Regions from separate parts of the Mesobacillus jeotgali genome, predicted to be linked through region 3. Evidence: riboswitches for the same ligand, from Rfam matches in the RefSeq annotation. Region 3 holds a riboswitch; each other region holds the start of a gene.
The links. A riboswitch is a leader RNA that binds a small molecule or an ion and turns the genes downstream of it on or off. The one in region 3 is predicted to bind lysine.
Positions count from the first base shown of each region.

Region 1: it holds a riboswitch for lysine, as region 3 does, so the genes downstream of both, FOF60_RS18300 (aspartate kinase) here and FOF60_RS20755 (Na+/H+ antiporter NhaC family protein) in region 3, are expected to answer to the same signal.
Region 2: it holds a riboswitch for lysine, as region 3 does, so the genes downstream of both, FOF60_RS03415 (amidohydrolase) here and FOF60_RS20755 (Na+/H+ antiporter NhaC family protein) in region 3, are expected to answer to the same signal.

Region 1 covers NZ_CP109811.1:3,557,470-3,567,900, forward strand. Annotated here, with positions in the region: gene sdhB (succinate dehydrogenase iron-sulfur subunit) at 1-136, opposite strand, end outside; gene sdhA (succinate dehydrogenase flavoprotein subunit) at 143-1,900, opposite strand; gene FOF60_RS18290 (succinate dehydrogenase cytochrome b558 subunit) at 1,985-2,593, opposite strand; gene FOF60_RS18295 (YslB family protein) at 3,058-3,510, shown strand; gene FOF60_RS18300 (aspartate kinase) at 4,062-5,294, opposite strand; lysine riboswitch at 5,456-5,633, opposite strand; gene uvrC (excinuclease ABC subunit UvrC) at 5,703-7,475, opposite strand; gene FOF60_RS18310 (glycosyltransferase family protein) at 7,491-8,951, opposite strand; gene FOF60_RS18315 (FTR1 family iron permease) at 9,064-9,993, opposite strand; gene FOF60_RS18320 (hypothetical protein) at 10,032-10,431, opposite strand, start outside.
Region 2 covers NZ_CP109811.1:667,799-678,229, forward strand. Annotated here, with positions in the region: gene gntK (gluconokinase) at 1-1,457, opposite strand, end outside; gene FOF60_RS03400 (GntR family transcriptional regulator) at 1,450-2,178, opposite strand; gene FOF60_RS03405 (IS256 family transposase) at 2,686-3,861, opposite strand; gene FOF60_RS03410 (nuclease-related domain-containing protein) at 4,371-5,276, opposite strand; lysine riboswitch at 5,411-5,588, shown strand; gene FOF60_RS03415 (amidohydrolase) at 5,767-7,365, shown strand; gene FOF60_RS03420 (alanine/glycine:cation symporter family protein) at 7,574-9,043, shown strand; gene FOF60_RS03425 (methyl-accepting chemotaxis protein) at 9,202-10,431, shown strand, end outside.
Region 3 covers NZ_CP109811.1:4,039,543-4,049,973, forward strand. Annotated here, with positions in the region: gene FOF60_RS20740 (M23 family metallopeptidase) at 1-629, shown strand, start outside; gene FOF60_RS20745 (methionine/alanine import family NSS transporter small subunit) at 670-771, opposite strand; gene FOF60_RS20750 (sodium-dependent transporter) at 771-2,282, opposite strand; gene FOF60_RS20755 (Na+/H+ antiporter NhaC family protein) at 2,530-4,116, opposite strand; lysine riboswitch at 4,261-4,445, opposite strand; gene yunB (sporulation protein YunB) at 4,512-5,270, opposite strand; gene FOF60_RS20765 (HD-GYP domain-containing protein) at 5,372-6,481, opposite strand; gene FOF60_RS20770 (YunC family protein) at 6,739-7,041, opposite strand; gene FOF60_RS20775 (bifunctional metallophosphatase/5'-nucleotidase) at 7,243-8,613, opposite strand; gene FOF60_RS20780 (DUF72 domain-containing protein) at 8,680-9,528, opposite strand; gene sufB (Fe-S cluster assembly protein SufB) at 10,003-10,431, opposite strand, start outside.

The DNA.
Region 1 (10,431 bases), 480 kb from region 3:
TACGACGAATTTCCATTAGTGCAGAAATCACGTTCATATTTGGACGGTAATCAAGTTCGAACTCTTCCTGATAAGGGGCTGAATCAGGAGTATCCTGGCGGCTGATGATAAAACGGACAGTTTTTTTCTCTGACATGCTCTATTACTCCCCTTTCTTCTTAGAATAATCGCGCTTACGCGGCTGGATTAATGATGTATCAACATCTTCATAATGGAATGCTGGCGCAGAGTTTGCATCAACAAACTTCGCCATAGTTGTCTTCAAGAAATCCTCGTCATTACGATCAGGGAATTCTGGTTTATAGTGAGCCCCACGGCTTTCATTTCGGTTATAAGCACCGATTGTGATAACACGTGCAAGCTGAAGCATGTTTTGAAGCTGACGTGTGAACACAGCACCCTGGTTGCTCCATTTTGCCGTATCGTTAATATTGATATTCTTATAGCGCTCCATTAACTCGACGATCTTTTCGTCTGTTTTCTGAAGTCTATCATTGTAGCGAACAACGGTTACATTGTCCGTCATCCACTCACCAAGCTCTTTGTGAAGGACATATGCATTCTCTGTTCCATCCATGGACATAACATTGTCCCACTTCTCCTGCTCCATCTTGACAGCATCATCGAAAAGTGCTGAAGAAATAGCATCTGAGCTCTTTTCTAGGCCGTTGATGTAACGGATTGCGTTTGGACCTGCAACCATACCGCCGTAGATTGCTGACAATAACGAGTTGGCACCAAGACGGTTCGCACCGTGCTGAGAATAATCTACCTCACCCGCAGCAAACAGGCCTGGAATATTTGTCATCTGATCATAGTCAACCCAAAGTCCGCCCATAGAATAGTGAACGGCAGGGAATATTTTCATAGGAACTTTTCTTGGGTCATCGCCCATGAATTTCTCATAGATTTCGATGATACCGCCAAGCTTGATATCAAGCTCTTTTGGATCCTTGTGTGATAGATCGAGGTAAACCATGTTCTCGCCGTTGATGCCAAGCTTCTGGCTTACGCATACGTCAAAGATTTCACGTGTCGCGATGTCACGCGGCACAAGGTTTCCATAAGCTGGATACTTCTCTTCAAGGAAGTACCATGGCTTGCCATCCTTGTACGTCCATACTCGTCCACCTTCTCCACGGGCAGATTCACTCATCAGGCGGAGTTTGTCATCTCCCGGGATTGCAGTAGGGTGAATCTGGATGAATTCCCCGTTAGCGTAATAACCACCCTGCTGATAAACGATCGCAGCAGCAGAACCAGTATTGATAACTGAGTTCGTTGTTTTACCGAAGATGATACCAGGACCACCAGTTGCCATAATGACAGCATCAGCAGCAAATGATTTGATTTCCATTGAAGTCAGGTTCTGTGCTACGACTCCGCGGCACACACCTTCCTCATCCTTAATTATTCCGAGGAATTCCCATCCTTCATACTTTGTGACCAAACCAGCCACTTCATGGCGGCGAACCTGCTCATCCAAAGCGTATAGAAGCTGCTGTCCAGTTGTCGCACCCGCAAATGCTGTACGGTGGTGCTGCGTGCCTCCAAAGCGGCGGAAATCAAGCAGGCCTTCCGGTGTACGGTTGAACATTACACCCATACGGTCAAGAAGGTGAATGATTCCAGGCGCTGCTTCAGCCATCGCTTTAACTGGCGGCTGGTTCGCAAGGAAGTCACCGCCGTAAACTGTATCATCAAAGTGCTCCCATGGAGAGTCACCTTCACCTTTAGTATTTACTGCACCGTTGATTCCGCCCTGTGCACATACAGAGTGGGAACGTTTTACCGGCACAAGAGAAAACAGTTCAACAGGAGTTCCTGTTTCTGCAACTTTTATTGTAGCCATTAAGCCAGCCAAACCGCCGCCGACTACGATCACCTTACCTTTACTCATCGTGACTCACTCCCTTAAATCCATGTCTGTCTTTCATATCCGATTAAAAGTAAATCTTTTTAGCAAATAGTCCTGAAAAAGGCCTTATACAAATGCTAGGATTGCGCGGACACCTACGATGGAAAGCGCAATGAAAACTCCGATAGTGACGTAAGTAGAAATCACTTGAGAACGTGGTGTTACAGTGATTCCCCAGCTCACGAAGAATGACCATAATCCGTTCGCAAAGTGGAAAGTTGTAGAGATGACACCAATTAAATAGAACCAAAGCATGAATGGAGATGAAAGGATCGTCTCCATCATCTGGAAGTTAACTTCTGCACCAAATGCTGCGGCAATACGAGTTTCCCATACATGCCAAGCTACGAAAATCAAAGTAATCACACCTGACACACGCTGAAGCATGAACATCCAGTTTCTGAAATAGCCATATTGGCCTATATTGTTTTTAGCCGTAAAAGCAATATAAAGACCGTAAATTGCATGGAATAATAACGGTAAGAAGATAATGAAAATTTCTAAAAAGTACCTGAAAGGCAATTGCTCCATAAAATGTGCTGCGTTATTGAATGATTCTTCTCCCCCTGTAGCAAAATGGTTGACTACAAGGTGCTGCATAAGGAAAAGACCTACTGGAATGACACCCAGCAAAGAATGCAGCCTCCGCCAATAAAACTCTTGTCTACCTGCCATAAGTATACCCCCCTGAAATTTGGCCGTGATGTCCGGTTTCTCTCCCCAACCCTATTAATCTAACAGATTGATCCAACCTAACATCAAAAAATAAGCATTTCTTACAATTATGTGACATGTCCATTTTACTCCCATCATAATAGAGCGTCAAGAAAACGGATACATAAAAATGCTTATATAAATAAAATTTTTAAAATATATTGATATTGTAAAAATCCCACTTTCTAATTATTCCAACGCGTTAAAGAGTATATTAAAATAATACTATTGCCTGTTGGATATGACTGATAAAATTTTCCCTATCCAATAATTTTTGAATAACGAAGTATCGGGTATGGTATAAACATGGAAAAATCTTATAGAATTTCTTATGCCATGCAAAATTTAACAACTTTTTAATTTTATGAATATGGTTGTTTTCACGGCAAATTGTTTATAATAGAGTGATAGAAAGAGGGGAGAACATGAGTGAAATAACTACTTCAGAGCAAAAAACAGAGAGCGAGCCACTGGCCGTCACTGCGTTTGGATATGAATTGGTCAGGGAAGTCCTCCTGCCGGAATTGCTCGGCAAAGATACACCAGAAATCCTGTATTGGGCCGGAAAACGCCTCGCCCGGAAATATCCTTTATCAACCCTTGACGAAACCTTCCGCTTCTTCCATGATGCCGGCTGGGGTGCATTAACCATTAAAGAAGAATCCCGAAGAGAAATGGTGCTTGAACTTAGCAGCGAGCTAATTTCCTCACGATTGAAAAATAACCCCAATTCCACTTTCCAGCTAGAAGCCGGTTTCATTGCCCAGCAAATGGAACAACAGAAAAAAGTAACAGTCGAAGCCTTCGAACACCCAAATAAAAAATCATCGAAAATCCTGTTTACGGTCAAATGGGATAAGAGTGATCTGATTGAATGATTGAGGAAATCAGCATCACTTTTAACATGATAGGATGGGTTACTGCGCCCGGATTTACCCGGGGCGCAGTAACCCTTTTATTTTTTTAACTAGTAATTGAGTGACCCAGGGTTCAGTCTCAAATTTCCCTTTTATGTTACCCATTTATCTCTCATCCCTAGTTCGGTCACAAGTTCCCCTTTCTTGTGACCGTGAGCTCTCGCTTTTTCCTTTCACGGGCACAAGTTTCACTTTCTTGTGACCGTGAGCTCTCGCTTTTCTCTTTCACGGTCACAAGTTTCACTTTCTTGTGACCGTGAACTCCCGATTTTTCTTTTCACGGGCACAAGTTCCTCTCTTTTGTGACCGTGAACTCCCGTTTTCTCTTTTCACGGTCACAAGTTTCCCTTTCTTGTGACCGGCAGCTCCCGTCTTTTCTTTTCACGGGCACAGGTTTCCCTCCTGCCCCCTTGGTCACCAGGCGGCACTTGGACCTGCACGCCCACCACCCTTGCACCTGGACAAAAAGCTTCCCCAATTTTACAACCAGGAAAGCTTCTTAACCGACTCTCTTAATTCGTCTTAACTGCTTCGGAGTATAGCTCAAATGCTTCATGCAATGATTCTACTGCGTTTACCATTTGTTTTTCATCAACTACAGTAGAGACTTTGATTTCGGATGTGCTTACCATCTTTACCTGGATTCCGTGTCCTTCAAGGACTTCGAACATTTTGGCAGCTACACCAGGGTTTGAAACCATTCCCGAACCTACAATCGACACCTTTGCAAGGCCGGTTTCGGATTCCACCGCCTGATAGTTCAATGCTTCTTTATTTCTTTCCAATACGTCCAGTGCCTCCGGGAGGTCGTTACTCTTAATGGAGAACGAGATATTCGCTAATCCCGCTTCTGTACGGCTCTGGACAATGATGTCGACATTGATGTGGTTCTGTGCCAGTGTTGTGAATATAGTTGAAAGTCCTTTTAATGAAGTGCTAACTCCTAGGACTGATACTCTCGTGATTTGGTCTTCAAACGCTACTCCGCGTACGATTAAATTCTGTTCCATTTCATTCTCCTCCTCGATGATCGTGCCTCTTTCTTTTTCCATGCTGGATCTTACTTCAAGCGGCAATCCATAGTTTTTCGCGAATTCCACCGCACGCGGGTGCAGCACGCCTGCCCCCAGATTGGCCAGCTCTAACATTTCATCATAGGAAACGCTAAGCAATTTCCTCGCGCTCTTCACATATCTTGGATCGGTCGTGAACACACCGGTCACATCGGTATAGATATCGCATTTATCAGCCTTCAGAGCCGCCGCAAGGGCTACTGCCGTGGTATCTGAGCCGCCGCGGCCAAGTGTGGTGATTTCACCATCATCCGTAACTCCCTGGAATCCCGCGACAATGACAACCTTGCCACTCTCTAAATCTCTGGCAATCCTGTCGGTCTCGATATCAACAATCCTGGCGTTCCCATGGACAGGTTCAGTTTTGATCCCTGCCTGCCAGCCTGTATAGGAAACCGCATCAATGCCATTTTGCGCTAATGCCATTGAAAAAAGTGCGATCGTAATTTGCTCACCTGTTGTCAACAGCATATCCATCTCTCTTTTTGATGGCGCGCTGGAAATATCATTCGCCATGTCGACAAGATGGTCTGTCGTCTTGCCCATTGCTGATACAACAACGACCACATTATTGCCGTTCTGCAGTTCTTCCGCTGTCCTGCTGGCAGCGTTCCTGATCCTTTCGACATTGCCAACCGATGTTCCGCCAAATTTCTGTACAATCAATCCCATAAGTTTCCCCTACCTTTTCATTCTGTATTTTTGCCTCTAATAGAGTTTCATGGCCAAGCCGCATATGTATTTTTCCCGATCCTTCTTTAAAAAAGTTCCAGAAAACAGAAAAAGCAATGGAAGTGGCTCCCATTGCTTGATAAACGTGTATATACGCTGCAACATGAGATAGCACTCCAAGATGGCAATCTTGACAATCCAGCGTTTATTCAACGAAGGACCAGCGAGAAAATCGATAGGCATTTCCCCACTTCGGCGAACATCCCCTTTCAAAGTCCATCCTCGAATCCTACAATTCTCCTGACTTTTACTCTTGAAGCTCGCACCTCTATCTTCACTTTAATGCTCTAAAGTGATAGCTATATGAAATTTTTCTCATTATAGCATACCTAAAAATAGAATGCTACCTTAATCCTGTAATTTCTGAAATAGCTCCTCTGCCACATTTGCCGGCAGGCCGGCAGCGTTCAACTCTTCCACAGAGGCGTCCCTCATTTTTTTCACCGAACCGAAATGCTTCAACAGGGCCTTCTTGCGCTTTTCGCCAATGCCTGGAATATCATCGAGGAGTGACTGAAAAGCGCTTTTGCCTCTTAGCTGGCGGTGGAAGGTAATCGCGAACCGGTGGACCTCATCCTGGATTCTTTGCAGCAGGTAAAACTCCTGGCTGTTACGCTCCAGTTCGATCACCTGCAGCGGATTACCGTAAAGCAGCTGGGAGGTCCTGTGCTTGTCATCCTTCGCCAGACCGGCAATCGGGATATCAAGTCCCAATTCATTTTCAAGTACATCACGCGCGGACTCGATATGTCCTTTTCCGCCATCGATGATGATCAAATCCGGCAGCGGCAATCCCTCTTTCAGGACACGTGTATACCTGCGCCTGACAACTTCCCTCATGGATTCATAGTCATCCGGACCTTTGACTGATTTAATTTTATATTTGCGGTATTCCCTTTTTTCAGGCTTGCCGTCGATAAAAACAATCATCGCTGATACCGGATCGGTTCCCTGAATGTTCGAGTTATCGAAGGACTCAATCCGATGAGGGGTGTAAATGCCCATTTGCTTGCCAAGGTTTTCAACAGCCTTGATGGTCCGTTCCTCATCACGCTCGATTAGTGAAAACTTTTCTTTCAGGGCGATACCCGCGTTCTTGGACGCCAGGTGGACTAGTTCCTTCTTCTTCCCGCGCTGCGGCTTTAGGACTTTCACTTCAAGCAGACCCTCTGCCAATTCCAGGTCCACTCCCTCAGGTACCAGTACTTCCTTCGGCTTGAAATGCTCATTTTTCGAATAAAATTGCCCCAGGTATGTGAGGATATCTTCTTCAGGTTCATTGTGGATCGGAAACATTGAAACTTCCCGTTCAATCAACTTTCCCTGACGGATAAAGAAGACCTGAACACACATCCAGCCCTTGTCGACCGCATAGCCGAATACATCGCGGTCGGTAAAGTCCGTCGTCGTCATCTTCTGCTTTTCCATCGTTGCCTCTATATGGGCGATCTTGTCGCGAAATTCCTTCGCTCGTTCAAAATCCAATTCCTCGGCAGCTGCAGCCATTTTAGCCGTCAAATCTTCCTTGATTTCCTTATAGCCCCCATTGAGGAAGCGAGTGATTTCATCCGTAATCTGCTTATACTCGTCCCTGCTGATGTCCTTGACGCAGGGTGCTAGACATTGGCCCATATGGTAATAGAGGCAGACGCGGTCTGGCAGCGTCGAGCACTTTCGGAGCGGATAAATCCTGTCCAGCAGTTTTTTTGTCTCGTTGGCCGCCTGTACATTTGGATATGGCCCAAAGTATTTGCCGCTGTCCTTCTTTACTTTTCTCGTAATGATCAGCTTTGGATGCCGTTCCGCAGTCAGCTTGATGAACGGGTATGATTTATCATCCTTGAGCATGATATTGTATTTCGGGTCATATTTTTTGATCAAATTGATTTCGAGAAGCAGCGCTTCCATATCAGAGGAGGTGACGATATACTCAAAATCCTCAATTTCATTGACCAGTCGAAGAGTTTTACCGTCATGCGATCCTGTAAAATAAGAACGGACCCTGTTCTTCAATACTTTGGCTTTCCCTACATAAATGATGGTCCCCTGCCTGTCCTTCATCAAATAACAACCTGGCTGAGCAGGGAGAAGAGCAAGCTTATTCCTGATCTGTTCATTCATGCCGTTCACCTCCTGTTACGGTGTCCATTTATATAAAATAATCTTATGATAGACTGGGTCAAAAATTTTACCCGAAGCAAAAGATTCTACCTTCTCGAGCTTCCCGTCAGGATCAAAACCCTGCGACCGGAAACCGTCGACAACACTGTTGGTTAGATAAACCGTCTTTCCTTTATATAACCCCTGGTCATGGAGGAAATTCCTATAGGTGTAAATTCTCTTATGCGGGTAAGACATTTCGAGATACTGAAGCACCCTTGTTTCTTCCCATGTATACAAAACAAAGTCCTCTTGCTGCTCCTCCAAATAATCCGCAAGCTGATAGACTGCCGGCTCGTTTACAGCCTGTTTCTGTATATAACCAGAAGAAATAATTGCCTGGGCAATGATTACTGCAACTACTAACGGGCTCGCATACATCTCTGCCCTTTTTTTAAAAAAGACAATAAGGCCGAGAAACACCAGCAATAGCGCCAGCGGCAGTATATGCCTCGGCTTATCGATATTCTGGGCAAAAAGTGCCCAGACAGCATAAGCGAGGAGCAGCAATACGCCGAGATAAACGCTGTTTTCCTTTAAAACTTTCCTTTTAGATGCCTGCAAAAAAATAACTATGCCAATAACTATATATAATACCATCAAAACAGTTGTTCGTGAAAAGATTCCCCACCATAAAATGTTGGTAAACAGGAATGCTTTCAACCTTGCCCAAAAAGACAGTTCATTTGACGCTGAGGTGCCGCCCCATTCCTGAAAATGCCCGCCAGTGAAACCAAAAGCAAGCTCCAGGAAATTAGAGAGGCCGCCTTCAGAAACAATCAGACCAGCAACCCAGATCAACTGAAACAATCCAGCGAGGACCACGTATTTGATAACGCCGCCCAAGGCAAGCTCCCGTTTTTTCCATTTCCTGTACAGCAGATAAATGAGCCCGATTCCCATCGGAATATAGCTCAGCCTGATTCCCAACAGGACACTGAACAAAATCAGGGGAAGCAGCATCCATTTGCCTGCTGGCCTGGACTCTGTGGCCGCGATACTCCAGAAAAACCACCAAAAAGCTGCAAGAGCGGCACCCTCCGACATTGGCTGGTTCACGATGATCAATGGATAACTGGCAGTATAAATGGCAGCTGCAATGAGGAAGGCATTCGTCCTGCTCAAAATTTTAGATGCAAGAAAATACACCGGCAGGATGGAGCTGGCATACACTAAGACATTAAATAAAACCAGTGCCTGATTTGGATAATCTACAAAAAACTTCAGCAGCATACCGCCCAAAATAAAATACGGATATCCGGGAAAATGCGGCTGCATCGCACGAAGATCATATCTGTCCATCGCCAGGGTAAAATCAACTTGATCCCATGAAGCGACGAAGGGATTAAGTGAGTTCAACTGGACGGCGAAAATGTAAAGGACCGCAAGCGAACTCAATCCAAGAATGATTATTCTGTTCAGTTTTTCTAAATTCATTATTTTACACCAACTAACTTCCACAGGGGGCATTTTTACGTATGAAAAAAGTACAAGGAAATTCCCTGTACTTTTCTGGAGAGAGGATCATGCAGCCTCAAAATCAAATTACTTATTTTACTTGTGGATTCAATACTACTTGCTTGTTCTCTGCTGCCTTATTGTCAGCAGCCTTTTCTTTCTTAGGACTGCGTGATGAAGTCAGCAGGAAGATCGCAGCAAAGTAGCCAAAATATGCGATTACCTCTTCAATTGAAGGCATAGATGAGTATCCAAACAGAGCCTTCAGGAAGATGCCCACATCGCCAGAGATCAGCGGTGCGACACCAGTATCACGAAGATAATGCGCATAATCAATCGGGTGTTCCGGCAGTAGCCACGTTATATCATAAACATGGTACATAACACTTCCGATAATGTTTACATCCTGCATCATTGAAATTGCCTGAACGAGCAATCCGGCAGAAATCAGGATAATGAATGCACCCGTAATTTGGAAGAAAGTCTTAAGCTTAACCTTCATAGTACCTTTGAAGAACATGTAAGAGACGGCAACGGCAATCAATGTACCTGTGATAGCTCCCCATCCCTGCATGGCAGCACCGATGTTACCACCTGTGATTGCTGCAAAGAAGAAGACCGTTTCAATACCTTCACGCAAGACGACAAGGAATGAATGGATGACCATACCGACAATATTACCTGTCGTGATGAATTTCTTCATTTTGCCTTCCATATTGCCTTTAAGGTCCTTACTGTGGCTTGCCATCCAGAATACCATCTGGGTCAAGAGAACAGTGGACACAATCATGATTCCTATTTTCAAATAAATTTCACTGCCCATTGCAGCGAAGCCTGTGAACACAACCTGGAACAAAATCGCAACTCCGATACTTGCCAAAACAGCAAGTCCGGCACCCAGCCATACATACTTTGTATACTTTGGATTACCTGTTCTCTTTAAATAGGTTGTGATGATTCCGATGATTAATAACGCTTCCAATACTTCCCGAAATGTAATCAATAACGCTTGAACTTCCATTGCTGATTCTCCCCTCTCCAAGGTGTCATCTATCTATATTACTTTCTACGTTTAATGCCAATCACAACTATTGCACCAATGACCGCAACGATCAAGATCAAAGGAATCCAGTTACGGATATTTGAACGATCTGTCCAGTCCTTTTTGCCAGGGCCCGCTTCTTCCTCTGTATCTGTAAAATGCCCGACTTCCAGACTCGGAAGATCAAATTCGTCTTGCAAGGTATTCAGGATATTTTCTTTTTTCTCTTTAAAGATTTCTATGTCAGAAGGCTTCTTCCCTACTCCAAAGAGTCCGGGATTTCCTAGTGCCTCAAGTGCAGCATCAAAGTCAGCTTTTATTTCTTTGTCTGCTTCAGGGTTATTCGCCTCTACCTTTGGTGATAGCGCTTGATATGTAGCATATCCCTTTGCCAGCAGTTTCTTTGAAGTGTCATAC
Region 2 (10,431 bases), 1.5 Mb from region 3:
GGCACGAGCTGCCTGTATTCTTTTGCCGCTTCTTCATTCGGCGTGTGCTTGTGGGTGCTGCCGATCATTTCGGATGCGACTTCAAACGAATTAATTCTGCCAGTTGCATAGAGGCCAAGAATGCAAGCACCAAGGCATGAGCTTTCATAGCTTTCAGGAACCACCACGTCGATGTCGAAAATATCGGACATCATCTGGCGCCAAACATCTGATCTAGCGAAACCGCCTGTAGCCTGAATCCTTGTAACCGGGCTTTCCATTGCTTCGGTAAGCGCTAAAAAGACTGTGTACAGGTTGAAAATGACACCTTCTAAAGCGGCACGAATCATATGCTCTTTTTTATGGGACATCGTCAATCCGAAAAAGGAACCGCGGACATCAGGATTCCATAATGGAGCACGCTCACCCGCAAGGTATGGGTGGAATAACAAACCTTCCGCTCCCGGTCTTACGCGCTCAGCGATTTTCGTTAAAACATTGTAAGGGTCGATTCCCAAACGCTTTGCCGTCTCGACCTCGGATGCTGCGAATTCATCGCGGATCCAGCGAAGGACCATCCCGCCATTATTGACAGGGCCGCCGATTACCCAGTGATTTTCCGTCAGGGCGTAGCAAAAAATGCGTCCTTTTTCATCGGTTTGCGGCTCGTCGATGATTGTGCGGATCGCACCGCTTGTCCCAATCGTAACCGCAATTTCCCCTTTTCCAATCGCATTGACACCGAGGTTGGAAAGAACGCCGTCACTTGCGCCGATGACGAAAGGAGTTTTATGGTCAATTCCGATTTGCTTTGCTAATTCAGGATTGCAATCCGTGAACGTTTTTGTTGTCGGTACAAGCTCGGATAATTGAGTTTTTGCGATTCCCGCAATTTGCAGAGCCTCTTCATCCCATTCCAGCTTTTTAAGGTTCATCATCCCCATCGCTGACGCCAGCGAGTGGTCCACGACATACTGGTCAAAGAACTTTTTAAAGACAAACTCCTTGATGCCAATGTATTTTTTCGCTTTCGCAGCAATTTCAGGCCGCTCGTTCACAATCCAGGCGATCTTGCTTAAAGGAGACATCGGATGGATCGGTGTTCCAGTGCGCTTGTATATTTCGTGTCCATTTAATTCTGTTTTAATTTTATGCGCCCAAGCTTCACTGCGGTTATCCGCCCATGTGATGCAAGGTGTAAGAGGCTCATCATTTTCATCAATGGCAATGACGCTATGCATCGCGCTGCTGAATGAAATGAATGCCAGCTTTTTGTGCTGATTGTGTTTCATGATTTTCGTGACGGCAGTCAGGACCGCCATATAAATTTCTTCAGGATCTTGCTCGGCTGTGGAAATATCCGGTGTATAAAGCGGGTAGCCAATGTTCTCCTGCTGGATGACTTCACCCTTCTCGCTGAAAAGCACAGCCTTGGTACTAGTTGTACCAATGTCGACCCCTAGCATATATTCAGTCACTTTTCTCCACTCCCTTGGAAAGCGTTTGTTGCGATATCCAAAGGTCGTCTACTTTACCTTGAACATCATCAAAATTTTGGTGTAAGGATTTAATCATCAGGTCGCGATTCTTCGTTTTGATGGCTTCAATATAAAGCTCATGATTTTCGATGATGCGGTCGAAGTCCTCGTATTTTTCTTCGATTCTTGCCCGCATCGATAACAAGATGAAAGCTTCCATCACAGGCTTCGTGTTATCCCAGATCATTCTGATGTAGGAATGGTCGATAGCCCGGATGATCGTTTCATGGAAAAGTACATCCTGCAGGCTGAATTCGTCGGCATCTCTGTACTTGATGGCGATTTTCATCATTTCGAGAATTTTGCTCAATTCAACTACTAGGTTGGTTGTATCTATTTTGATAAGTCGTTCAAAAACGAATGATTCAATCAATAAGCGGACATCGTAAATCTCTTCGATATCTTTTTCTGTGAGGCCGATGACCACGGCACCCATTCTTTCCAGGCGGATCAGGTTTTCTGCTGAGAGAATTTTAAGCGCTTCACGAATGGGTGAGCGACTCACGTTAAAATCTGCTGCCAGTTTATTTTCCGATAGGATGGCACCGCTTTCAATTAGTCCCGAAATGATTTGCATCCGCAGTTCACTCGCAACACGGTCACCAGTAGAGGCCTTAGAAAGCCATTTTTGGGGATAAAGAAATTCGCTTTTTTTCGTCATTTCCTCACCTTCCTAGTTAATCAAGTATACTTGTATACAAGTATTATAAAACGAATCTTAAAAATTGCAAGCGTTTTCTATGATGATTATTTTGGCAAATTCTTTTGTAGTTATTCGGGGATGGGGGGATTTTACTGGTGGGAGGAAGTGAAGTATAGGAGGAGTATGTGCCCGTGAAAGAGGAAATCGAGAGAGCACGGTCACAAGAAGGTTGAACTTGTGCCCGTGAAAAAGGAAATCGAGAGAGCACGGTCACAAGAAGGGTGAGCTAGTGCCCGTGAAAGAGGAAATCGAGAGAGCACGGTCACAAGAAGGGTGAGCTAGAGTCAAGTCCTGGTTATTGTGTAAAATCAACGGCAAATGTTCTCAACCAAACCCTTTCATTTTTTTGCGAAGCTTCCATGGTTTCTTTTCTTCATCTCCGGGTAGGGATGTCAAATGGTTTTCAATTTGATATCCCTTCCCGGAGATGTAATCATCCATGATGGAAGTGGAGCTGAAAATGCGCTAATATACCCGACCCATTAAAGATTTCCTCTTTGTGTAGTCTGACACATGGTAATGCATCAGAACGGCACCAACCAAACGGTACGCAGATTGGGAATTAGGGAAAATACGGATCACTCTTTCCCTCCTGCGAACCTCCTGGTTCAGCCGTTCCAATGAGTTGGTGCTTCGGATATGGATACGAATGTTTTCAGGAAAATTCATATATTGTATGGTATCTTCGAAACCTTCATCCAAGATGGCAAGCGCTTTTCCAAACCTTGCCTCATTACTAAAACGGTTCATCAATTCATCTTTGAACCGGCGTACGTCATCAATCGTAACTGCTTCAAATACTCGCTTTATCATCATGCGGATTTCAGCTGAATCCTTTTTGGGCAACTTTTCAATGATATTTCGTTTGAAATGGACATTGCATCTTTGCCAGGCAGCGCCTATAAATTCACGTTGGATGGCTTTCTGCAGTCCTTGGTGGGCATCTGAAATTATAAGTTTGGGTGATTGGAGGCCGCGTGATTTAAGCTGTTGGAAAAAACGGCTCCAGCTTTCAAAACTTTCCGCATGGTCAACACTTAGGCCAAGGATTTCACGTGTATGATTCTCTGTAATGGCTGTCGTAATATAAACAGCTTTAGATACGACTCGATTGTGCTCACGCACCTTTATATACATGGCATCTGCGAAAACGTAAGGGTAGTAGGTAGTATTTAATGGTCGTCCAGCCCATTCATTCACAATAGGATCAAGCTTCTGTGTAAGGGATGAAACAAAGGACTTGGACACATTCTTACCACAGAGTTGTTCCACGATGTTGGTCACTTTCCGCGTCGAAACACCATTGACAACCATCTCCAACATGGAAAGGACCAGGGCCTGATCACACCGGGCATACTTTTCGAAAACGGTGGTTGAGAATTCGCCATTACGCGTCCGTGGAACCTTTAGGGCTATATTTCCGATACTCATCAACAGTTCTCGTTCATAGTAACCGTTCCGGTAGTCACGGCGTTCGACAGCACGTTCATAAGGGGCAGCCTTTAAATAGTCGTCTCTTTCCTTTTCCATAAACTCATTTAATACCAACACAACGGCTGATTTAATGACCATATCAAGGTTGGAATTTACAATGGCTTCTTTTAAAACATCAACATTCAGGTTAAACTGTACTTGAGTCATTTATATTCCTCTTTTCACTTGTTTATCGTGGTTGAAAACAGTGTTGCCAAGAGTGAATAAAATGACTCTTTCTTTTTACACAATTATACGGACTTAATCTGAGCTAGTGCCCGTGAAAGAGGAAATCGATAGAGCACGGTCACAAGAAGGGTGACCTAGTGCCCGTGAAAGAGGAAATCGATAGAGCACGGTCACAAGAAGGGTGAACTAGTGCCCGTGAAAAAGGAAATCGAGAGAGCACGGTCACAAGAAGGGTGAACTAGTGCCCGTGAAAGAGGAAATTTAGAGAACACGGTCACAAGAAGGGTGAACTAGTGCCCGTGAAAGAGGAAATCGAGAGAGCACGGTCACAAGAAGGGTGGACTTGTGCCCGTGAAAAAGGAAATTTAGAGAGCACGGTCACAAGAAGGGTGAACTAGTGCCCGTGAAAAAGGAAATCCCAAGAGCACGGTCACAAAAGATTGGAGCATGAAAAAAAGAGGAGGAATCCCCCTCTTCTTCACATCTTATTACTCGTAAAAAGTAGAGCTGCCCTCCCCTTGAACGAGAAAATTGTGCTTCAAGACTCTTCGGATGGTTTTTGGGGAAAAGATTCCATTCACCCATTCATAAATTATTGATGTGGTTACCTTTTGTTCTGGGAAGAGCAATTGATAGGTTACAATCGTCCGCAAGACAGCAGAATCAATTGTTTCCTTAGAATTACAATGACTACAGTAGAAGTTATAACGGTTGTAACTCTCCATCAACTCCCCGCACTCTCTACAAACAACCCCCTTCCTCAACATACTAAAATCATAACTCGACACTCTTGAGTAAGGTGATTTCTTAATATGCAGGGACAATAGGGCTTCAGCTAATTTGGTATGTTTGGTATTCAGCTTAGATGAGACTCGATTCATATTTTTCATAAAGCGATTCAACTGGTTTGGTAAAATAATGGGTGATTTTAATGGTGCCTGCAGAAGGGCGAATTCAGGGTTAATGAACACGAGGTGAGGATCAAGAGGAATGTAGAAGCCAAGTTCCTTAAGCAGTTGTTTTAATAGTGATTCAGCGCGACTTAGTTGGTGGAGAGGGTTTTTGATTTCTTTGCCGGCGGCAGTCTTAAATTTGTCTCCGTCGAGATAATAGTCTCCTTCAAGATTTTTCACTTCAAAAAGGTGTAGCCGGTCCTGGGTGATCACGAAGGAGTCGATTTGAAAAAGGGTGCCATTCACTTCCAGCAGCAGGTCGTTGATAATGATACTCTCAACTTGGTAACCCTTAAACCAGTGGTCGAATTGCACTTCACCTTCATAGCCTTTTTCCAGTGTTCGCAGGTTTTGCGCATCTTTCTCTTCCAGTTCCATTCTTGGTTTCAGGGCTTGCAACAATTGTAATTCTTCTGGTTTCGTTCTTTCTTTTAATATCATATTCCACTTCCTTTCTTCTTTATTTTAAAAAATGCCCGGAAGAAAAACTGTGAACATTTTCCAACATTTTAGAATCTTGATTTAACTAAAACATTCTGATAGTATTAACCTAATTTCATAAGATCTTATCAGATCGGTGAGGTAGAGGAGCGAATAACAAGAGTAATCCATCGGAGTATGACATCGTTGATGGTGGATGAAAGGGTTGTTTGCCGAAGCGTGGCCAGGGTCAAACTGGTTACTGCTGGGATGCTTCCTAAATAAGGAGCAGACTGTCATGCTTGTTTTTGTGCATGGAGAACTACTGATCGAAATGGAGGATAACGTATATTGTAAAAAGCAATGATAGGTTATTTTCTATCATTGCTTTTTGGCATGCTAGAGCTTTCTGCTATCCCCTTCAATCAAACTCCTTTTGCATACGTCCGTATGCGCACTTCGAACATTTTTCAAGCATGATCTGTCTCACTTTTAACCAAAGGAGAGAATCATCTTGAGAACCATCTACACTAACGGAACGATCTACACATTCAATTCACGCAAACCTATTGTTCAGGCGGTCGTCATCGAACATGGCCGTTTCATCGATATGGGAACTTCAGCTGATATGGTGCTGCAATGGGGCAGCAACGCGCAAATCATCGACCTGGAGGGAAAGACTGCTACTCCAGGCTTGATTGACAGCCACCTTCACTTATCCATCATGGCCGACAGTTTCATAAATTTGGATTTTGTCGGAGTCACTTCCAAGCACCACATGCTCGCTAAAATTCAGGAAAAAGCCAGTCAGCTTAAGCCTGGTGAATGGATTGTCGGCAGCAGCTGGGATGAGAACCTTTTTACCGATGGAGGCATTCCGACGATTGCAGAGCTGGATTATGTTGCTCCAGCAAACCCGTTGTTTTTAACAAGGACGTGCTTGCACGCGACGCTGGTTAACAGCAAGGCGCTGGAAGTTAGTGGCTATCATCCGTCGGTTTCGGTTCCGGATGGCGGAACAGTAGTCCTCGATGAAATAACAAAACAGCCGACCGGCCTGTTTCTCGAGTCAGCGGCGAATCTGGTTAGGGCCTACATCCCTGAGCGCTCGTACGACGACTGGAAAAACGCGATGCGCGAGACAATGCATTTTGCGATGAGCAAGGGGCTGACGAGCGTCCATACGAATGACCCGCTCTATCTTGGCGGCCTTGAAATGACATGGAATATTTTCAATGAGCTGCTGAACGGGGAACAGGTGGGCTTGCGCAGTAACCTGCTGATTAACCATGAGTTTTTACCAAACCTAAAAGAAGCAGGAATGTACACGGGCTATGGCAATGATACTTTGAACATCGGCGCTGTTAAAATTTTTGCTGACGGAGCGTTCGGAAGAAGGACTGCGCTGCTCTCAGAGGAATATAGCGACGCACCGGGCCATTACGGTGATGCGATGTATGACCAGGAGCAGATGTACGAAATCGTCCGTGGTGCAAGAGAATTGGACATGCCGATTGCGGTGCATACAATTGGCGACAAAGCTCTCGAAAATATGCTGGACGTGCTCGACCAATTCCCTGCAGCGGCGTATCGCGACAGGTTGATCCATGCACAGGTTTTACGGGAGGAACTGATTCCTCGCCTGAAATCCCCAAGCCGGATTGCCGATATCCAGCCGCGCTTTATCGCGAGTGATTTCCCATGGGTGCAGGAGCGCCTTGGCGAAAAGCGGATCAAGCTATCGTACGCATGGAAAACGCTGATGGAGGCTGGTGTCATTTGCGCTGGCGGCTCAGACTCTCCGGTTGAGCCGGTGGATCCAATCCTCGGAATCCACGCAGCCGTGACACGCAAAAAGCCGGGTGAAAAACATGAAGGCTATGTGCCAGAACAGAAGCTGTCGATGGTGGAGGCATTCCGCCTGTTCACCGAGCTGGGTGCGTATCCAACAAACGAAGAGACGATAAAAGGGACGATTGCACGCGGCAAACTTGCCGATATGACGGTTTTCTCCGCCAATCCATTTGAAATGGCAGATCCGGATGAACTTTTAGCGATGGACATCGAAATGACGATCATCGGCGGGGAGATTAAGTATCGGAAGAACTAAAAGGGCGGTATTCAAAAGGAGGCTGTTTTCGCAGCTTTTCAAACACCGGATATATGGAAATATCGGGCCGAACACCGCATTCTTGCAGGTTTTTTTCGAACGGGCATTCCTAGAGGTTACGGCTCTTTTCGAAGATGCTTCCAGGGTGTTAAAGCAACAAAGACGGCCTAGCTAAAAAAAGATCAACGAACAGCAGAGGGGAGACAGCATGGATCAAGTGTTATCAAGTTTATCAGCATTTTTATGGGGATTGCCGTTAATCCTCACAATGGTTTTTGTCGGGATTTATTTTACAATCGGAAGCGGCTTCTTTCAGTTCAGGCATTTGCCGCATATCCTGAAGGCAACCTTCAGCAGCATGTTTAAAAAGGAGAAAACAGAGGATGGGAAGAAAGGGGTCATCTCATCCTTTGAGGCGGTGTCGACTGCGATCGGAGGATCCGTTGGTGTCGCAAATATCGGAGGTGTAGCGACAGCCATTGCGGTAGGTGGACCAGGTGCCATCTTTTGGATGTGGATCACCGCCCTGCTTGGGATGATCATCAAGACGGTCGAGGTTACCCTCTCGGTTTATTACCGAAGCACGGATGAAAATGGCGACCCATACGGCGGGCCGACTTATTATATGGAAAGAGGGCTTGGGGAAGAGCGCAATTTTAAATTCTGGATTTTCCCGGCGGTCATCTTCGGATTCGGTATTTTTTCTACATTCTTTATTACGATGCAAAATTACACAATCTCTGAAGCGATCAGCTCTACGTTTGATATCGGGATGATTCCTGCATCAATCATCTTCTCGATTCTTGTCTATTTTGTCGTCTGGGGCGGCATCAAGCATATTGGAAAACTGGCGTCGAAACTTGTTCCGGCAATGGTTTTGTTTTATGTAGTAGCAGGTCTGTTCATTATCATTTCGAATATCACCCAAATGGGCGATGTATTTGCACTGATTTTTGATGGAGCCTTTGGCGGAACAGCTGCGGTTGGCGGCTTTGCCGGTGCAGCGGTGGCCCAGGTCATCCGCATGGGAATGGCCCGTTCGGTCTACAGTAATGAAGCAGGCTGGGGAACTTCTCCGATGATTCACTCGACAGCAAAGGTCGACCATCCGGTAAAACAAGGCATCTGGGGTGCTTTTGAGGTATTTATTGATACGATCATCGTGTCATCGATCACCGCGTTTACGATCATCATCACAGGCGCATGGTCCACAGGCCTGACCGGAGCTGACCTGACGCTCACAGCGTTTGAAACAGGCATCGGTTCATTTGGCCGCATTACGATTGCCCTGTCGATCCTGTTATTCGGCCTGACGACGGTGACAGGCTGGTACTCTTATTACGAAATCGTCCTGCGCCACCTTTTAAAAGGAAAAATAAAGGTGAAAAACAGGATTCTAAAAACCTTCATCTATTTATACCCAATCCCAGGGACATTGATGGTTGTGTACGGAGTCGCGTTCGGCCTGCCGGGACAGACGGTCTGGTATTTTGCGGACATTTCTTCCGCCATCCCAACCTTCATCAACGTCGTCGTCATCCTCATACTCGGCAAGCAATTCTTCGCCCTTTTGAAGGATTACAAAGCCAGGTACCTCGGAATCGGAAAAATCGATCCGGATTTCGCGCTTTTTTATGAGGATAAAGTGGAGAGGGACAAGAAGAAAAAAGCTAGTTGATGTGAAAGCGCTTGGATTTTAATCAAATCCAAGCGTTTTTCTATTTCTGGTTAATTTTCTCTAAAAGGATGTCAAAAGCCCTAAAAGAAATGGAATGAATGCCGAAATAGATAGTAGATAGAATACAGTGCAATTTGCGCTGCTAAGGAGAGCGGAAAATGAAATTCAAAAAGCGATTCAAGGTTAAGCAGGTTAAGCTCAATACGAAGTTCACGGTTCGGAAAAAACTATTTGCTGGCTTCTTCTCTGTATTGGCGCTGCTGGCGTTGGTGGCGGTGATCACCAACTTACAATTCGGCAAGATGAACAGCCAGTACTCAACCTCCATTCATGATCGTATGGAAAAGCTGAATCTGATTGTCGAGATGAAGGATGCCATTATGAGGGAACAGCTGGCACTCCAAAAATATATGGCAAATGGCGATGGTGAAAGCCTGATTGAATTTGAAGGCGCTGTTGAGGATTTTAAGAAAAACTCTAAGAAATATATGAGCACAACAGAATCTGCCGAGGGGAAAAAGGTAGGAGAGAACCTCATTGCAGCAGAGGCAGCATATTACGACGTAGCTTCAGAGGCTTTTATTTTAATAAGAGATGAACAAACGGTCAAGGTCAGACTATTGATGCAAAAAGAAGGGAATCCGCTCATCTTCAGCCTGAATTCTGCTGCTGAGGATGCGATCGAGTATCAGCAGGATGCCCTTGAAGCTACAAGTGAAACGTTATCCGGGGAGGTGCAGAAAGTATCTCTGGTCATCATTGTGATCAGTGCGGCGGCTTTTATCCTTGGAACGGCGATTGCTACCTATATCAGCAGGACCATTTCGAAGCCTGTCCAGCTTGTTTCAACCGCGGTTAAGCAAATGTCCGACGGAAACCTGGCTATTGAGAAAATTAAAGTGAAGAATAAAGATGAGATTGGCCAGCTGGCTTCGGATTTCAATGAAATGGCAGCTAACTTGCGAAACTTAATTTATCAGGTAAGCAGTACATCGGAGCAGGTTGCGGCATCAGCTGAACAAATGATGGCTAGTGCAGACCAGACGAACTCGGCTACGAACCAGGTAGCGACAGCCATCCAGGAAGTGGCAGGCGGTGCAGAGCTCCAAAGCAAGAATACGGAAGAAAGTGCAAAAGCAGTGGGAGAAATGGCGGGAGGAATCCAGAGAGTTGCCGTCACTACATCCACAGTCGCAGAGTCAGCAGCGGATACGACGAAACAGGCAATGCTCGGACATGAATCCTTGGAAAAAGTGATTGAGAAAATGAAAACGATCAATCATACGACAAGTGAAACGAATGCCGTCATCAAGGATTTGGATCGCAAATCGGCTGAGATTGGAAAGATCATTGAGGTCATTACCGGAATCGCTGACCAAACCAACTTG
Region 3 (10,431 bases):
ACGAGGACGTACTCCAGGCTTTCGCCCAATACTTGCTTTCATATGGTACAGACCATGAAAACTTAAAAATTGGGCTGTGGAACTACTATAAGCGTGATAAAACGGTTGGGATCATCGTTGGCAAAGCGATGATTTACAAGCACTTTGGGCGTTTAGACCTTGATACTCATGTCTTTCCTATGCCACTAAGGAGCAACCACAGTTACAACAATACCTGGGGCGACGCTCGCGGCTGGGGTGGCAGAAGGATCCATGAAGGAACAGATATTTTTGCCGGCTATGGAGTACCTGTACGCGCGACAGGATATGGCATTGTGGAAATGAAAGGCTGGAACAAGTATGGCGGATGGCGTGTCGGAATCCGCGATATCAATAATACTTACCATTATTTTGCCCACCTGAGCGGCTTCGCCAAGGACCTAAAGGTCGGACAGATCGTCGAACCAGGCACAGTCATTGGAGGTGTCGGAAGCTCGGGCTATGGCCCTCCAGGAACAAGCGGGAAATTCCCACCTCACCTGCATTATGGCATGTACAAGGACAATGGGTATACTGAATGGTCCTTTGACCCATACCCGCATCTAAAATCATGGGCCAGGCAGGAAAGGGCGAGGCTCAAGAAAAAATAAGCATTCAAAAAGGCCAACCATTCCGGTTGGCCTTTCTTTTTTATGAACGGGCTTTCTTGACAGCATACAAAACACTTGCTGCAAGTCCTCCCCAAATAATAACCATACCCACAACCATCATTGCTAATGCGCTAGCATCCATTATTTAGAAACCCCCTTGTCTTGTGGAATTTCATAAAGTGCTGCATCCCACTTCTTTGCTTTTGCGAAAATGAATCCGACTAAAATCGCACCGATTGCGACCAACCAGCCGAAGTAGACGTTGAACATGACCGGATAACCGCCATAGCTCGTTTTAATATCTGTCATGATATTCATGACCATCATGATACCCAGTACTACTGGAGTGATGTATTTCAAAGAAATGACCCACCAGCTTCCAAGGCGGATATCAGAGATGGCATCAGCGTGGTTTTGCAGGTTAGTCAGTTCCTTTGCTACCCATACAATGAAGACTACTTCTACAAGACCAGCAAGAGCGACACCATAGTTATTGATGAATGCATCCGTTGTATCAAGGAAATTCAAGCCGCCCTGTGTAGCGAACAGGATGGAGATCAAAGCAGACAAACCGCCGCCGATTGCCACTGCCTTTGTACGGGAAACATTGAATTTGTCCTGAACACCAGCAACATAAGTCTCTACGATTGAAATCAATGAAGAAAGTCCTGCCAGAGTCAAACTGACGAAGAACAATACTCCGAACGCTGCACTGAATGCAGGCAATTCATTAATGATTTGCGGGAATACCGCAAATGCAAGGATGACACCTTTGCTTACCACTTCATCGATTGGAGCTCCCTGCTGCATGGCCATGAAGCCCAATGCTGCGAATACCCCGATACCAGCCAGCAACTCAAAAGAAGAGTTAGCAAAAGCTGTAATGAATGCGTTGTTTGTAATATCAGATTTCTTAGGAAGATAGCTTGAGTAAGTGATCATGATGGCGAAAGCAATGGATAAAGAGAAGAAAATCTGTCCATATGCCGCAACCCATACTTTACCATTAAAGATCTGGCTCCAGTCTGGTTTGAAGAATGCGTTGACACCATCGATTGCTCCATCCAGAGTTAAAGCGCGAACGACAATCACAAAGAATAAAAGTACAAGTGCAGGAATAAAAATCTTGTTCGCAACTTCGATACCTTTCTTTACTCCCTTGAACAAAATACCAAGAGTGATGACCCATACAATGACCAATGGAAGGAATACACCTGGTACGATACTTCCAACCTGGCCAGCGTCAACTACTTTTAAATAGTCTCCGACAAGGAAAGTCAGCGGATCGTCTCCCCATTGCTTGCTTAGCGAGAAATAAGCGTAAGACATTGCCCATGCGATAATGACTGCATAATAAGTTGAGATGACAAATGAAACAGCAAGCTGCCACCAGCCAATCCACTCGGCACCTTTACGCATCTTGAAGTAGCTTAATGGTGCTGAACCACGGTATTTATGGCCAATTGTGAATTCCAAAATCAAAATTGGAATACCTGCTGTCAAGAGTGCGAATAGGTATGGGAAGAAAAATGCTCCCCCGCCATTCTCATAAGCTACTCCCGGAAAGCGCCAAATATTTCCCAACCCTACTGCCGATCCTACCGCGGCAAGAATAAATCCCGCCCTTGTTCCCCACTGTGGACGATTTTCCATTTTGAATCCCCCTCGCCTTCTAATCACCTGGAAAATATTGATGAATTAGAAAGTTTTATATTTTCAGATTATTTAGTCTAGGAATAGTATAGCTAGTTTTTAATTGCTTGTCAAAATATTATTTTGGTCATAATAAAAATATTCCTAAAAATTTTCCCAACTATACCAATAACCCTATTAATCAGGATTCTATTCCCACTTTCTTGAAAATATGAAAAGGCTGTCTGAATTTCAGACAGCCTTTTCATTATTCTGCAAGATTTTCTTTTAGCACTTCTTCCTGGGTTGTCTTGCTTCCGAAAATGAAAGCAAAAGCAATAAGCAAAATTGCCACAGCTGCAAGTGCACCTAGCGTGCTTCCAGTGAAACCAATGATTAGGAATCCAACAGATGAAATCGCAGCAGAAATCAAAGCGTATGGAAGCTGGGTCATGACATGGTCTAAGTGATGTGAGCCAGCCCCAGTTGATGACAGGATCGTGGTATCGGAAATTGGTGAACAGTGGTCACCAAAAACTGCGCCCGCCAATACAGCTGCCAATGCTGGCAGCATCATAGTGATATCAGCTGCAGCTGCAATATCCCCTGCAATTGGCAGCAGGATGCCGAATGATCCCCATGAAGTTCCTGTTGAGAAAGCCATGATTCCAGCTACTAGGAATAGCAGGAACGGCAGGAATGAAATATTGATATTCGAGCTTTCAACAATACCAGCAAGATACTTGCCGGTTTCAAGTCTGCCAATCAAATCAACAATGACCCATGCGAAGAACAAGATATAAATAGCCGGAAGCATGGATTTAATGCCCTCAACCATTCCTTTTCCAAATACACTGGCATTGACGCCTTTTAATACAACTGCCTGTCTCACAAAGAAAATCAACGCTACAGCAAGGCCAAGCAATCCGCCAGTTACGAGAGACTTAGTAACATCTGTGTTTTCAAAAACCCCGAAAATGGTTACTTCACCTTCAACGGCGCTTGCGCCAGTCCAAAGCATCATGCCAACTGTTCCAGCGACAAGGGCAACAATCGGCCATACAAGGTCTCCAACTGTCCCTTTTGTGCTTGTAGGCAGGTCATCCTTCAGTTCGCCAGGTACAGGCTTGTCCTGTGGAACGACAATTCCTTCCATGATTGCACGTTCTTCATGCTTTTTCATAGGCCCGATTTCGATGTTTCGAAGAGCTACGATAAAGACCATTGATAATGCTGCAAGTGCGTAGAAGTTCATTGGCACAATTTGCATGAATCCTGAGAACGCACTATATTCATTAACACCGTGTGCAGCAAGGATTGTACCGATCAAAGCAATAATGTATGCACCCCAGCTGGAAATTGGTGAGATGACACACATAGGTGCTGAGGTTGAATCAATAATATATGCAAGTTTGGCCCGCGAAACCTTCTGTCGGTCAGTGATCGGACGTGTGATTTGGCCAACTGCCAGAGCATTGAAATAATCATCAATGAAAATAATAACTCCCAAAAATGCGCCGACAAGCTGTGCTCCGACTCTTGTTTTCACACGCTTCATCGCCCATTCGCCAAACGCACGGCTACCGCCAGAAATGGAAATGAACGCAGTGATTGTACCCAATAATAATAAGAAAAGGATGATGTACAAGCTATATGTGTTCAATTCCCCGTCAGCGACAACGATTCCTTTAGCCGCGTCCCACATAATAGCAAATGTTTCTGCGATATTAAATTCAGCCAGCAAAAAAGCAGCTGCGACGATGCCTGTTCCCAATGACAACAGCACTCGCCTTGTGATCACTACCATTAAGATTGCCACTAATGGCGGCAGCAATGAAAAAATTGTGTTTTCCATTCTTTCTTTCTCCTCCTTGTTTTTGACAGGGGGAAACTTTTTACATGAAAAGAGTTTAGTTACTTCCTTTTAAAAAAATACAAAAAAGGGCAACGATAGAGAACATTCTATCGCTGCCCTTAGTAAGCAACTAGTGTCTCCATCACGATCTGTAGCTCCCCATTATGGATATTCCTCCATAATGACAGTGATACTCTTGTTCAAAGTATCCCCAGCAATAAAAAGTGTGACTCACCTTATTATTGCTTCGGCAAAATCCCCTTTGAGCTGTGATCAACGTTGTCATCCTCACACAGCTTACTATTGAATCCTGCGCCTCTACCCCATCGGAATGATGTGGTTTATTATTCAATTGGTTTTATAATATAACAATATCGTTAACTTGACAACTGTTTTTATTCTCCAGGAAGCTGGATGGCTGGTGATGTATCTCCGCCGCCATTGTAGAACTGTGGAACTTTTCCTGGGTAGTAGAAGCTGCCAATTGGAATATTTTCCTGCACAGTCGCAATTTCAGTCGCGAAAGGAATGATGATCTGTACATTTACTTTTACCCTGACCGAAACATTGATCAATGTATTGTTGATTCCATGTTCTTCTGTCTCCCACACAACATCAGCTGTCACATCACCGATGGCGCTGAATTTTACCGGCACCCTTGGCCCCATGTTACCAAGAAGCGCGTTGTTTGTTGCCTGGCCCAATGGTACATAATAAATGATTCCCGCTTCCCTATCCTCCTCATCGGTGACCAGTTCGACATCCGAAAGCATCTCAAGAGAGGTCAGGTTCCCTCTTTCTGCCTCCTTCAGGTTCATTTGCACGATGTTCGTCGTTTCCGCTTTTACCCTGTTGATAATTTCAGTATTGAACTTCACTACAGTGGTCGTGCCGCCATCCACCGGAACGAACTCGATTACTTTATCAATGTCCATCCCATTGGCAATTTTTTTATTGATGGCCTTGTTAATGACCAGGGTGGCAATCTTTCTTGTCTGGGATTCAGCGTAGTTCATCAATGTGGGCTCGAGCCCTTTATCTATAATCCACAATCCTCCTGCTGTTGAAAAGGAAAAAAAGACGAATGTCAGCAGGAATACATACCTGAAAGGCAAGGGCCCTTTCCGAGGCAGCCGCCGGCCGAATTTTGCCAAAACAAATCCCCCCTCTAAAGCTATATGTATGCTTCAAAGGGGGGAACTAGCCTAAAAACTTGTTCTAATACTGCTTGGACTATTCAACTAGCAATATTAAATTAATGATTATTAGCGTATTCATATTTAATGATCGTATCGCAGCTGACAATCATCAGGGATAGATGTGATTGCAAATCTAGATGATACGGTGCAATTTTTTGGCCGTTTTCCTCCAGTACACGGACAACAGGCCGCTCACTCAAGCCGGGATTCTGTTCGGCCACAACTCCCTTGCGTCCATCACTCAGGATGACTGTCAAACCGACCGGATAAATCGCCACAGCCCTCCGGAAGGCGTCGACCACTTTCGGATCAAACAGGCTGCCTGAGCCTGAATAAAGTATTTCAAGTCCTTCATGGGGCAGCATGGCAGGTCTATAAACACGATTAGACGTAACCGCATCAAACACATCAGCCACACCAAGTATTTTACCAAATAAGTGGATTTCATCCTCTTTCAATCCACGGGGATATCCGGCACCATTCAACCGTTCATGATGCTGATATGCACAATGGGCGACTATCAGCGGGACAGTCGGGATATTCCTTAGCAGCTGAAAGCCATCCTCGGCATGAGCCTTAATGACCTGGAACTCTTCCACAGTCAACTTGCCTGGTTTCGCTAAAATGTCCTCAGGCACCTTCATTTTCCCAACATCATGCAAAATTGCTCCCAGTCCAAGCTGTTCCAGTTCCTTTGGGGACAGCTTCATTTCTATTCCAATCGCAAGTGCGTAGAGTGTTACATTCAGAGAATGTGAAAAGATATAGTGGTCATGAATGAATACATCAGAAAGCAGATTTAAGAGCTCCTTGCTGCTGTTCAGCTCATCAAGCAAAGCAACAACCAGTTTCTTGAATTTTCTCGCCGATTTTTCGAGTACGAAGGTTTGCGATATCTTTGAATCCAGCTGAATCTGCTTGAACGTTTCACCAATTGTCATGATCGCATTGATCCGCAGGTCATCTGATATCGAATTTTTCACGATAATATCTTCGGTATCAGGATCCATGATATATATATAATCAATTCCAAACTCTTCAAGCCGATTCAGAATCTTTCGCTCGAGCCGCGCACCCACATTGAGCAGGATTTGGCCCTTGTCATTATAGATGGCTTTTCCGAGTAAAGCCCCTTCCTCTACCGATGTGGTGGCTATGAGTCTCATGTCTATTCCCACTTTATCTGTTAGTTGGTGTTGGCTGATTCCGCCGATAACTTTCGAAAAAAAAGAAAATTTTACATAAAACGACAATATTTTCTTATATTCTATCACAATAATTATTCGTGTGGTGATACCTTTTGTTTTTCGAGTTGGGAAAAAAGCAGTTCAGTTAATATATCGGATAGCTGTATTCATTCTTAACAATTGCCACAATATATTCACATATACACGCAAAAAGACAGCCTGCTCAGGCTGTCTTTTTAATTCATAAGCAATAATGCTTCTTTGCCGATCATACCTTTTGTTGCACCAAGGTTCTCCGCTTCATACGTAACGGACTCCAGCGGGGCTTCAAGCAATTCCTCAATCGTTTTTACCCCAACCGCCCTGCCGGCAATAACCTTCCTGCCCTTTAGTTTTTCATTGAGAAGTGCGACATCCAGAGCGCCGCACATAATATATCCTTTATCTCCTGTAACGACAAGCAGGTTTGTCTTTGGCAGTTTTACAGAAATACATAAAAACGTCCTGCCTTCTATTTCTATAGGTGACATGTCGATCATGACCACAACTCCTTCCTTCAATCCCAATAACACTCTATGAAGGAGAGGGGAAAAGCGTGATATTTTGATGAGGCTCTTTTCGTAAACTTTGTTGCATTCTCAGCCAAAAACGCTCTATGAGCAGAAATAAGGAGAGCTTAGAGTTTAAGCGGAAATTTTCCGTTTATTTTTCCAACTATGAAAATCCTAACTATGAAGATCCTAAAGAGATTCCAGCTTCCACTCCAGCAAATTGCGAAGGAATTCCGGAAGCCAGTATTGTTTTTCCTCAGCCCGCTGGATTTCAGGGAAGAAGCGGCCGAATGTGAACATATCAGGAATGGCCAGTGTATAGTGTTCCTTAGGGTTTATTAACTTTCCATTGATGAGAACCTGCTGAACATTCCCTTTTTGCTGAAACTCGATACCATCGTACTCCATGATCCCCATGACGGTGCCGCGGAATCCGAGACCCTTTATCTGCAGATGGGGCCATTTTTCATCTCTGGTCTGAAGGAGTACTTCTTTTAACTCTGCTCCTGACATCCTGATTGTACAAGGATTGATTGGATGTGGACAGATTTCCAGCAAGTCGAATTTCGTGACTTCTCCCCGGTTCAGGCCTTTTAGGATCATGCCGGCATTCATGAAGGCGCAATCGGCATCGCACCATTCTCGTAATGCCTGAGTGAGCAACTTTGTAAGCTCTGAATGCTTCAGTGGGTCTGCCTCTAATTCTTGTGGCAGAGATGCAATACTTTCTGCCATCAGCCTTTTGCCTTCGAGAAAATACCCTTCTGCCATTTCTTCTTCGCCTTGTGCCTGATCTGCCTCATTCATATCATAAAGTACGGCTTTCCTGTGTAAAACCTGCTTTGTTTTTACATCCAGCTTCAGGGTTACATGGCCGGTATAGTATCCAAACTTCCCTGCTCCCGCCAGCAAGCTGGAGCCAACCTCCTTGCCCTCGTGTAAAATATGATGGGTATGGCCTCCAAGAATGACATCAATCTCCGGAAACTTCGCGGCAATCAGTTCATCATCATGGATCCCTAGATGTGACAGGAGAATAATAAGGTCGGTTTCACCTCTCAGTTGGTCGATGCATTTTTCCAGCTCATCAATCGGGTCATTCAGCTTCCAGCCCAGCTGTGCATAAAACCGTGCAAAATTCACTGTTACCCCAATAACACCGATTCTCGTCCCGCTGTTGGTTATGTATACATGATAGGGCTTCGCCCACTCAGGTCTGCTTCCATCCTGTTTATATAAGTTCGCTGCCAGCAGTTCGAAATCTTTTTCAAGATACATCGAATCCAGATCCTCGAAAGGAAGAGTGATGCCTTCGTTATTCCCTATCGTCGCTGCATCGTAGCCAGCTTCGTTTAGTAGGCGGCAATTCGCCTTTCCCCTAGTCGCATCTGATAAAGGGTGCCAGCGGTCCATATGATCACCGATATCGAACACAAGAACCTCATCACCGGCTTCTTCATGCCAGCGTCGACGCTCGGTCACAAGCTTATGGATGCTCGGCCAGTGCTCCAAATGGCTATGCAAATCATTCGTATGGTAAATATGAATAACTTCTTCCATCTAACCATCCATCCTCTTTTTAAAATGAAGTGCCCCCCTGCATGCTGCCAGGAGGGTGCAAATTGTTTAAAACAAATCAAGCTGCCTCGGGTTTAACCCTTCATATTCGATATCCAATAGCTCAACCATCTGTTTAGCATTATCCGCTGCATCCCCGCCGGAATTGTTGTTGAACAATGCGAAAACCTGGGAAGTACTATCGTTCAACTTTTTCAGGTTATCTGACCATTCCTGTAATTCTGCCTGATTATAGCGATATAAATAGCGGACTTCGCGCCAATCCTGGCCTTTCCCTTTCTTGTTCCAGCCATGGACATTGCGGCCGTGAAAGCGGACAAGAACCTTATCCTTTGAAGTGGATTCGAGAACTGCAGGAATGGAACCCTCCCCTGCTTGCGGTTCATCGCAAATGCTGTGAATCCATTTCTCTTTCCTCATAAAATCCAGTGTTTTCTCGCGCATATCATCTCTGAACCATGATTGGTTTCGGAACTCGAGCGCACAGTCGATATCCCCCATCTGGTCGCGGCACCAGCGCAAATAATCGACATTCTCCTTACGCAAGTCAAACCACGGCGGAAACTGGAAAAGTGTAATGGCATGCTTATTCGCCTCAAGATAAGGCTTGAGTGACTCTTTGTACGCATTGAACATCTCATTTTTATCAGTAAAAGGAATTTCGCCGCGCTGATGCCCGGTCATTCCCTGGTACGCTTTTACGATGAACTGAAAATTGTCTGGTGTGTCTTCTACCCATTTCGCGGCATTCCTCACAGGCTGCACAGCGTAAAAAGAGGCATCGACCTCAACTGCAGGAAAGTGGCTGGAGTACTCCTTCAGTTTATCACGCGGTGAAACCTTGCCTTCATATAAACTGTCATGGTCTCCCCAGCCCGTTAAGCCAACAATAATCATCTGTGCACCTCCATTTTAGTTTCATGATAGCATATTTCCCCACAATTGAAATGGAGAAACAATCTGGGGTTTGCCCTTAAATGGGATATTGCATTTTGTCTTCGATTTAGTGCAGGTGATAATGCATGTTCTATTGCATTTTTTTTAAAAAAATTGCATGAATTGCATGAAAATTGAATTGAAAGCAATAAAAGTGAATTTACTGCACTTTGAATTGCGCTAAAACATAACGAAACCGTATTATGTGAAGATTTACCGCTTAAATTTTATAATAATTTCGAGCTGGAAAAATTATTCTCCTAATCAAAGAGCTTAATCTCTCAAACTTTTCGCTTCAATAATTGCCCACTAATCACAATAATCTCCCAAAAATCGCCTTTTTCATAACATCTTCCTAATTATGTAAAAAGCATGCTGAATCCAGCTAAAAAAAATCCACCTGCCATAAGCAGGTGGATTCTGTAACTATCATTATTAACCGATTGAACCTTCCATTTCGAACTTGATCAGGCGATTCATTTCGACTGCGTATTCCATTGGCAATTCTTTTGTGAATGGCTCGATGAAGCCCATTACGATCATTTCTGTTGCTTCTTCTTCGGAGACTCCGCGGCTCATCAGGTAGAACAATTGCTCTTCTGATACCTTGGAAACCTTCGCTTCGTGCTCAAGAGAAATGTTGTCGTTCAGGATTTCATTGTATGGAATCGTGTCTGAAGTAGACTTGTTATCCATGATCAACGTATCGCACTCAATGTTAGAGCGGGCGCCGTCGGCTTTGCGTCCAAAGTGGACGATTCCGCGGTATGTTACTTTTCCGCCCTGTTTTGAGATTGATTTTGATACGATGGTTGATGATGTGTTTGGCGCAAGGTGGATCATTTTCGCACCTGCATCCTGGTG